One region of the Candidatus Nitrospira allomarina genome, then DNA from elsewhere that is predicted to be linked to it. Evidence: riboswitches for the same ligand, from Rfam matches in the RefSeq annotation. Region 1 holds a riboswitch; each other region holds the start of a gene.
What was found. A riboswitch is a leader RNA that binds a small molecule or an ion and turns the genes downstream of it on or off. The one in region 1 is predicted to bind cyclic di-GMP.
Positions count from the first base shown of each region.

Region 1 (3,277 bases):
ATGGGAACATCGCAAAGGTCTTACCACATTACGAAAAATGCAGGACTCAACCCATCATATGTTTTCCAAAACCTCCCGGATGGACTCACCTACTATTTTACGGTCACAGCCTATGATCAATCGGGAAACATCAGTGTACCGGCAGAGGAAGTGGCTATTGCCCTTCCCACACAAAACACAAACCCGAATCCTCATAAGAATCAGGACATGAATGGGGATGGAAAGGCCGACCTGGTCTTTCGAAACACGAAAACCGGAGAGGTAGTCCTGTGGCTGCTCAGTGGCTCCAGCGGCACAGCCTCCGGCATTCTGGGCCAATTACCCACCGAATGGGCTTTGAGGGGAACGGGCGATGTGAATGGGGACGGGAAGGCCGATCTCATTTGGCGCAATGACACGAGCGGCGCCGTGGCCATCTGGTTGATAAATGGCTTGACCATCATGTCCACAAGCTTTCTCGGCAGCGCGCCGACGGCTTGGGATATTCAGGCCGTTGGGGATCTCAACGGCGACGGCAAAGCCGATCTCGTCTGGCGCAACATCCTTGATGGCAATACCGCCATTTGGCTCATGAATGAAAGCACAATTGGTTCCGCTGGTTTTCCGGGTGGTGTCTCGTTAGGGTGGCAGATTGCTGCAATGGGCGATGTGAATGGGGACGGGAAGGCCGATATTATTTGGCGCAATGACACGAACGGTGCGGTGGCTGTGTGGTTGATGAATGGCGACACCATCACCTCCACGAGTTTCCCTGGTAGTGCACCGACGGCTTGGGATATTCAAGCCAGCGGGGATCTCAACGGCGATGGCAAAGCCGACCTCGTCTGGCGGAATACTCTTGATGGCAATACCGCCATTTGGCTCATGAATGGATCGGCAATTGCCTCCTCAGGATTCCCAGCCACTGTGCAGACGACATGGCAGATAGCAGGAGCAGAAGATGTGAATGGGGATGGCAAAACAGACGTCATTTGGCGCAACAACAGTGATGGAGCCGTAGCGGTATGGCTGATGAACGGCGCCACCATAGCCTTCACGAACTTTCCCGGTGCTGCTTCTCCGGACTGGGAAATCCAGTAAGCGGAACAAAAAAAATCCCTAGACCACTCCCCTGAATGGCCTCATGGGCCAACATCAACAATCCCATTCAAACAAATTTTCTCCCCGGCTTACCTAGGCCAAATAAATCTCACCCCAATCTGGAAGAATTCTCTCGCCTCCCTCATCTTTTCCGCATACACAACATCCATCAATCTCTCCCTTCCTTGGCACCCAATGATTTCAAGCTCCATGAGAGATTCCCATCGCTCCTCCATCCTGCATAATCATGATTATCGTGATTCGGCCGTTCAGCCAGTTGTACCTTCCCGCTGTTGGCTCGGACATTGGTCTCCAGGAAATTCACGGATTAGCGGGCCCTTGCTCTCTTCCTTTGCTAGGCACGTGTAATTTTCTTTTCTTCTTCCATAATCCTTCTGATCGTTTTTTTTATTTTCTCCGAAGTTCCTCTGCATAGTTTTTCCAACCTTTAATATTTTTGTCTCTAAAGTTTTCCCTTACTTCTCCGAAATGTTCGGCAGACCGTTTGGGGGTATAAAGGACATAATAAGGAGACAGAGGATTAAAAAAATTTGACCAATTCATAAAATCTTCTTCCCGAAACGGCACACCTACTGTGAAGTAGGGTCGCAAAGCCCGGAGTCAGGTCACCACGCCTGACCGTCCGGCTACCGAAGGAAGACATCATTTGCAGGGGGAGGAGAAGATGAGGACTTCGGTCCACATACGACAAGGAGTAGAGTATGATCCGACCAACCACCCCCTTGGGTTTCAAAATCACACATACGGCAGTCCTGCCCCTGCTCCTCTTCGTTTTGCTTGTTAGCCCCGCCTATTCGGCTTCCTCCATCCAGGTAACCTGGGACGCAAATACCGAATCGGATTTAGCAGGATATAAAATTTACAAACGGACCTTACCTTCTCAAGATTTTGGACAACCTATATTTTCAGGAATGCCTGGTAATCCATCCTCCCCCTCAACAACCGTCGCCGGACTCAATGGAGGGACAACCTATGGATTTATAGCGACAGCCTTTGATACAGCCGGAAATGAAAGTGCCCCTACGACAGAAGTACCAATTACTTTCCCCCCAAGCTCGCCGCCGCCACCATCCCCGCCGCCAGCTGACACCACCGCCCCGACGGTCACCCTGACCGCCCCCAGCGCGGGCACCGTCTCCGGCATGGTCATGGTCAGCGCCACCGCCAGTGATAACGTCGGCATCGTGGGGGTGCAATTCCGCCTCCAGGGCGCCAACCTCGGCTCCGAAGATACGAGTAGTCCCTACAGCACGAGCTGGAATACCGCCACCGTGGCCAATGGCACGTACACCCTCACGGCCATCGCCCGCGATGCCGCGGGCAATACGAAAACCTCAGGATCAATTGTGGTCACAGTGAGCAGTAACAGTACGCCGCCCCCACCCTCAGCATTCAGCATTTCAAACCTGGCCGTCGCCAGTGGGCAAACCTATGTCGTGCCCACCTCCGGACTCCAACCCGGGGGCAGGGTGTATATCGACCGCGCCTTTACCTTTACGACCATTCCCGCCGGCCTGCAGGGAGCGGCATATGTCCGAACTGCGAATGATGACAAAGCTGCGACCACGAGCGCTTTCCTCAGCTTTACCGTCAATCAACCCGTCTCCGTGTCGGTCGCCCATGACGTACGCATCACCCCGAAACCCTCGTGGCTGAGCACTTTTACAGACACCGGCACGAGTCTAGGGACGTCGGATACGACCCTCCGCCTATTTGTGCGGTCCTTCCCGGCCGGCACTATTACCCTCGGGGGCAATGCCGGTGATGGATTGAGCATGTATTCTGTCATCGTGAAATCAGAGAGCGGTACTCCTGATGACACCACTGCCCCCACGATCACGCTGACCGCCCCCAGCGCGGGCACCGTCTCCGGCACGGTGACCGTCACGGCCAGTGCCAGCGATAATGTCGGCGTCGTGGGCGTCCAATTCCGCCTCCAGGGCGCCAACCTCGGCCCCGAGGATATAAGCAGTCCCTACAGCATCAGCTGGGATACCACCACCGTGACCAATGGCGCGTATACCCTCTCGGCCAGTGCCCGCGATGCCGCGGGCAATACGAAAACCTCAGGATCAATTGTGGTCACGGTGAGCAATTCAACCACCCCGCCTCCGGATACCACGCCCCCGACGGTCACCCTGTCCGCCCCCAGCACAAGCAGCGTCTCCGGCACGGT
Region 1 is NZ_CP116967.1:4,259,556-4,262,832, forward strand. It holds gene PP769_RS18585 (FG-GAP-like repeat-containing protein) at 1-1,080, shown strand, start outside; cyclic di-GMP riboswitch class I at 1,654-1,735, shown strand; gene PP769_RS18590 (Ig-like domain-containing protein) at 1,803-3,277, shown strand, end outside.

Region 2 (3,277 bases), 2.2 Mb from region 1:
ACAAGTTACTGACATCTGAAGCACTGTTGGCAAATGCCGCAGCAGTCGCCTGAGCAGTTACTTGTGATTGTTCATTGCCAGTGAGTGCCCGTCCCATGTCCTGCTGCTCTGCGATGGTCAAGGTAAGATAGGTCACACCCAATTGTCTCGCAGCGGCCAGCGCGGCGGCATCCGAGGCATTGTGCAATTCATTTTGTGTGAGCAAGGCATGCCCGACATCAATCGTCACACCTGCCATGATGCCCATTGCGACCGCCATAAACGCCCCATTGATTGCCGCGACGCCCCGTTGGTTCAAGAGCGGTGAGACAATGGACCAACGTTGTTTTTTCCACATATTCGCTTCTCCGTTACATTGAAGATTTGAACAAGACATTCCACCTCGCCTTATTCCATCATCATGGTTACAGAGGCTTGTAGGTTGGGAGTCGAAATCGCAGGAATGAGTTTATCGATGACAAAATAATTCCAGGGGATGGTAGACACCACATTTAACGGCTGTCCCTGTGGGCTTCCGACCCCATTAACCACCACCGAGAGCCCTGATGGATCCACCCCTCCCGCTGCAAGAGAAGCCGTGATGGCTGCTTCAATTTCTGCCTGGCCATTGCCCGAAGCAAATAATGTCCCCTGGCGCGCTCCCACACGGGTCGCATTCACCAAAACTTCCTTAAACCACAACATGCGCCCAAAATCGATCGCTCCAAATGCAAGTGACGCAAGAATCGGTAGAATGAGAGCAAACTCTACCGCCGTCGAGCCACGCTCGGATTGTCTCAGCTTTAGTACTTGTTTGATTCGGTGCTCACTCATGCCTCTTTGTTCCCATTCGGCTATCTAAATGGATTGGAGGGCAGCGATCAGGCCATACCGTCAAATTCCACTGACACTACCGTTAGATATAGATCGGATGCATCACAAGTCCGGTATGGTACGGACCATGGTATAGAAAAATGCGGGAACGCTAGGACATCTAAATGCGTCAGTTAAAAGACTTGAGCAATTTTTTTTGGTGAGTACCCCTTCGATACCATTGAGAACAGTCTTTATCAGTATCCCGCTAACTCCCCAAGGCCCCCGCGATGACACCCATGACTTGCGTATACATGTTCCCAACCGCATTTCCCAAAGCTGCTTGAGCACTCAATGCCGTGGCACCGATCAGTGAGGCCAAGAGTGCGTATTCAATTGCCGTGGCACCTTCTTCATCAACGAGGAAGTTTTTTACCCATTGATGACAATGATTCAGGAGAATTGTCTGCATGATGCTGGCCTCCCTATCCTTTACCTGACCTTCGCGTCACCTCTCAAAACTGCGCCGCCATTCAGAGGCGGCTTCCCGCCGAAGTACCGCCCCGATAAACTTCTATCGGGAACGGCACTTCTAATCATCAACTGCGGGAAGGAGGTCTCACTTAGCTCGGAGCCGCAACACTGGTAGAAATCGTAGTAAAGGTACCGCTGAGCGCAGTCCCTACAGCAGTCACGGCCGTGACAATCACTGCGGCAATCAAAGCAGCTAACAAACCGTACTCAATCGCGGTGGCTCCCTCATCATCATTCACGAAACGCATTACTTGGTTAACCATAGCGCATCTCCTTAACGGGCGAAGGTAAATACTTTCGTTACGCCAGACTGCCCGGAAAATTCTGACGCAGACGTTGCCCCTTGGCTCTCCGTGCCTTCGGCAACCCGGCTATCAGGGACCAACCCTGACCCGTGGTTTTGCGCCCACGCATTTCGACGTGTTCGCCCTTATCGGGAAGGGGCACCCGACCGAATCCATGTTTCATGGTCATGAATAAATGCTCATAGACCCAAGAAAATTTTCCATTTCGTATTCTGTGACTCTTTGTTTTCATGCTTCATTATCGACCTCTTCAGGGAAAACTTGCCGATGGTTTTTTGTTGAATATGTTTCATATTGTTTACCGGTACAATGGTTTACCTCCCTTTGTTGACCAAGGAGATCGAAATTGTCCAGAACAGCTTAAATTTTTGGATGGAATGCACCTGAGGAAACGTGAGGAGTGAGACTAATGGAAATTGGAGAAATTCTCCGTGAAACTTCAAACGGAATGTGAAGAGCGATTGCTGCCTCCTCTCTTTGGTCAAGGTGATGAATGAGGATTTTTCACAAAGGAAACTTTGACACATTTTCAAGATAACAACGAAATATCCCGAAAAGACCTTCGATCGAAGACTTCAAGGCACCTTCACGATTGCCCAGTCTATAATATCCGGGCCATTTCCAATGCCCTTTCTTACTTTAACTCCAACAATGAACACCCCATTGAACGATGGGGTTAGATCAGTTGGAATTTTTTATAGGTTCTATTTACCAGGGCGCTCTGTATCCGCACACCAGTGACCAAATTCAGAACCGAGGGAAATAAATGATGAGACTGGGAAACTTGACTCTTGGAAAACCCTTTCTATGGCCGGTTGAACGATTTTTACGCAATACCATTTTCGTGCTCGCGATCTTCGACCTTGCCGTGATTCTTGTGCGCAAAATTGGCTTTGATTGGTTTTCCTATACCCTATTTTTTGCCTTGGGAATTTTCATCATTACTGTGGGACTGTTCTATCGTTCAAGCGGGCGTAGTGAGCGTATCTCCATGACACTGATGGCCACTGGCATGCTTCTTCTGTTTACAATTGTGCTATCAGTTTTCGGTTATCTGTTGCTCCCGCTTTGGCGAGAACCCATTGATCCGTTTCTGGTCCAAATCGATGCTTGGTTCGGGTATTCATGGCCAGACATTGTTCAATTTGCCGGTCGCCATCCATTGTTTAATGAATTGACGCGTTATGCTTATTTATCTTCCATCCCGCAAATGGCATTACTTTTTATTATTTTAGGATTTGGAGGCAAGCAAAAAGAACTCCATGTCTTCATCCTTTCAATTACCGCTTCAGGTCTGGCAACCCTTGGATTTTGGGCGCTGTTTCCGGCATTTGGCACCAGCGTGCTCTATGATATTTCCGGCACAATTGAGCAGGCGGCGAGACCGCTTGTTGGCTCGTCCTATGGTGCCGAACTATTGCGTCTAGGGGCTGAAGGACCAAAATTCATTTCTCCAAAGGATATGGAAGGCCTGGTGGCTTTTCCCTCGTATCACACGATCATGGCCGTTTTGGCTATGTATGCAGCACGCACCACTCGCTGGTGGTTTCCCATACTGATCGTCATCAATCTGTTCGTCCTTCCAGGAGTGCTTATCCATGGAGGGCATCACCTGATCGACGTATTCGGTGGTGTATTGACTGCCG
Region 2 is NZ_CP116967.1:1,914,141-1,917,417, reverse strand. It holds gene PP769_RS08470 (TadG family pilus assembly protein) at 1-337, opposite strand, end outside; gene PP769_RS08465 (TadE/TadG family type IV pilus assembly protein) at 388-813, opposite strand; gene PP769_RS08460 (Flp family type IVb pilin) at 1,061-1,264, opposite strand; gene PP769_RS08455 (Flp family type IVb pilin) at 1,416-1,589, opposite strand; cyclic di-GMP riboswitch class I at 1,685-1,765, opposite strand; gene PP769_RS08450 (phosphatase PAP2 family protein) at 2,398-3,277, shown strand, end outside.
Region 2: linked by a shared signal. The riboswitch ahead of PP769_RS08455 (Flp family type IVb pilin) and the one ahead of PP769_RS18590 (Ig-like domain-containing protein) in region 1 are both predicted to bind cyclic di-GMP.

Region 3 (3,277 bases), 170 kb from region 1:
ACAGTATGTTGAAATTTCCCCATCCCACGACCGGAGAAATCATTCACCGCACCTACGACGGATATTTTCAATACTGGGGACGAGCAGTCACCAATGAGCAGGGAGACTATTGGTTCAAAACCATTGTTCCCGGCTTTTACCCCATTGACCTGGAAGCCGGACTGTACCGCCCTTCCCACCTGCACTTTCAACTGTTCCCTCCAGAGCATCCGAAACTGGTCACACAGCTCTATTTCCGGGGCGACCAAATCCCCAATAATGAACTGAACCAGAAATTACTGCCAATGGATGTGGTCATTCTGGATGCCGGGCTCACCACAATCGATTTAGAAAGGGTAATTGTGGACTATGCACCGGATGCATCGGGAGAGGTATCAGATGGCTTGATCGGTCACTACGATTTTCTGGTGCCAGACTAGAAGAACCAGGGTTTTTCTGAAATGGCTTTTTAGCGCAAGACCGGCTAGATCCGGTCGGGAAAGTTAGAAATAATTCCATCAACCCCCAATCCCTTCATCCGTGCAATTTCCTCAGGCTCGTCAATTGTATAGACAAACACCTTGATATCTTTCGCCTGAAGCGCCTGCACCAGCGCAGGCGTCACAACATTCAACGCCAATCCCGCATGAGTTGCTTGAGCTTCGATGGCAAAGGCCGTTGAATGTATGGGCGCGTCCTCGATTAGCGCCAACGTGAGAGCATCTCCCATTAATCTTCTCACCGTCAGCAATTCCTCATGAAAAAACGAGGCATAAATCACTGTCCCATGAAAGTCAGTTGCCTCCACTTTCGCACAAACATCCGCGGCGATTCCCTTCACTTTCAGCTCAATCATGGCACCGGCCCGTCCACTGAGACAGACGAGGGCTTCTTCCAGAAGAGGAACCCTCTCGTCCCCTCCCACATCCAATTCCCGAAGTACGCTTCGCGATAACTCCTCAATTTTTCCCTCCCCGTTTGTCGTCCGGTCAACCGAATCATCATGAAGGAGCACCAGGGCTCCATCTCCCGATCGCCGGATATCAAACTCGACCATATCGACACCATATTTGATCGCGAGCTCCAGAGCAGCCAGCGTATTCTCAGGCGCATGGCCCGACGCACCTCGATGTCCGATCCGAAGAGGCATTCGAATGTGATCCCTTTCTTGGGTCATAAGCGGATCATTTGGAGGTGTTGAAGGAACTGTATCCCGCAGCTTGCTGAGCTATGACCATGGAAGTGCCCATGCTGAAATTGACGCTGTCCCCACCAACCCACCATGCCACCTTTTTACACTTTCGTTACTAGTATGATCCATACTTATCTCCTATCTACTTTCTTAGTTTGATCATCTGTATCAGTTTGTAATGACATTACCAGCTCCTGGTGAAAATCGTTTCAGAACTTGGACAGTAAATTGGACTGGCGGGGCGCTTATTTCAGTTTCGCCGCGAGTCATACCTTTCATCTTAATGGATTTCTCCGCACCGACAACTGAGAAATTTGGCCAAAAAAAGGCAAAAACCTCAAACAAGTGTATGCCGAACTTTCTGGCGATCCTTCGCTTAACCTTAACTTAAATGAACTTGTATTAGGATCTGCGATGATTTGGAAAGGGTTTTTGAATCATGCCGATAAAGGTACCAGAAAATCGACAAAGGAAACCTCGTCTGAAAAGATGAGGGCGCAAAGTTACCGGCCTAAGGGGTGAAATGCTTTATGGCAGCGGGATTGCCGAAAAGTTCGAGAAAACGCATGGTAACATCTACCATATGTCTTTTCTTCTGCCCGTAGCCAGCGTTCCTGGCGCGCCTGTCGAGCATCCTTTCCCCTTTTGGCTTTCTCAAATGAATCCAGGACTTTGCGCCGAGGAAAGTTCACGGCCGTCTTCTCATTCGCCCGGGACATTCGGCCGGTGGAGCACGATGCATAAGGGGAGCGGTTCGTGCAAGTCAGCAATGATATTTTCGCAACTGGGTTTTCTCCTATTTCTTTGGCGCATGTGTCGATTCGAACGCATGCCATTTCACAAGCGCCACCTCCCTCTGTCGCTGCGACCGAAACCGAGGACGAACTTCGCTTACTTCGACAACACGTTCTCTCTTTGAGGAGAGCTTTGAACTCCTTTAAGAATCCCTTTCCGTTAATCCACCGGGCACGAGTAGGCGGCGAACAAGCTCAGGCAGCCACCACAAGTTCTTCCGCCGACCTGGGGTTGGGGTCCACGCCTGCCACCGCAACAATCCGCCAATCGACGGAAGAAGTGAATACCACCCCGACCTCTTTTTCTCCCTTTGGCCCCACATTTACCGGTAGTTCAACCAGTACGGCTACTCTCAGTGGTGTGTATGATGGCGATAATGGCAACGATACTTTAACGTTTCAGGTCACCAATGGGGGCATTGTAGGAGTTTCTCCCGTCCTTGGCCTTGAGGTACGCAATAGCCAAGCGCAGTTGGTGGAAACCATTAGCCTGACTCTCTACCAACCCGATGATCCCTACACGTTGCAAAATGGGCTGGTGCTTAGCCTGGGATCAGGATCCCTCACTCAAAATGATACATTTACGGTAGCCGTCTCGAATTCGGTGGGAAGTGCGGTGAATCCCGACAAGCCTTTTAATGGAACGAGAAACGACAATCCCAACCTGGAGGAAGGGCTTGGGGTGTCTCCCGGCTCATTTCAGGTGAACGGGACGACCATTGATGTTTTTGCCGACGACACCATCAACACGGTGCTAACCCGGATCAATCAGTCGGCTGCCGGAGTAACGGCGACGTTTGACAGTGACAACGAGACGGTCGTCCTGACTCACAACACCCTAGGAGCCTCCCCGACCATTGCGCTGGGAAGTGATACGTCGGGATTTCTGGCTGCAACCAAACTCACCGGATCTTCCTCGGTTCAGGGACAAGATGAAATACCGGACGAAGAAAAACCGTTAGGGACCCTCTCCCAGTTTTCCTCGGTGCAAACAGGGTCGGTCTTACTCAATGGTGTCGCGATTTCAATCGATGTGCTTTCAGATTCTTTACAGGATGTGTTGACCAGGATCACCGCCTCTGCCGCAGGCGTCACCGCTACGTTGAATGCATCTGGGCAGCGGATCATCCTCACTTCCCAGGATGCGAACCAATCCCTGGAGGTCAACAGCAACGGCACAGGATTTTTTGCCGCGGTTGGCATTTCTGAAGGTACCTACGATCCAACCGTGGGAACCACAGCTTTCATTAAATCCCGACAAGGACTCTCCCCTTTCCAAGCCAAAGAAATAGCCGACACCCTTCAAAAGGTC
Region 3 is NZ_CP116967.1:4,092,097-4,095,373, forward strand. It holds gene PP769_RS17910 (dioxygenase family protein) at 1-419, shown strand, start outside; gene PP769_RS17915 (glycerophosphodiester phosphodiesterase) at 464-1,156, opposite strand; cyclic di-GMP riboswitch class I at 1,632-1,721, shown strand; gene PP769_RS17920 (hypothetical protein) at 1,928-3,277, shown strand, end outside.
Region 3: linked by a shared signal. The riboswitch ahead of PP769_RS17920 (hypothetical protein) and the one ahead of PP769_RS18590 (Ig-like domain-containing protein) in region 1 are both predicted to bind cyclic di-GMP.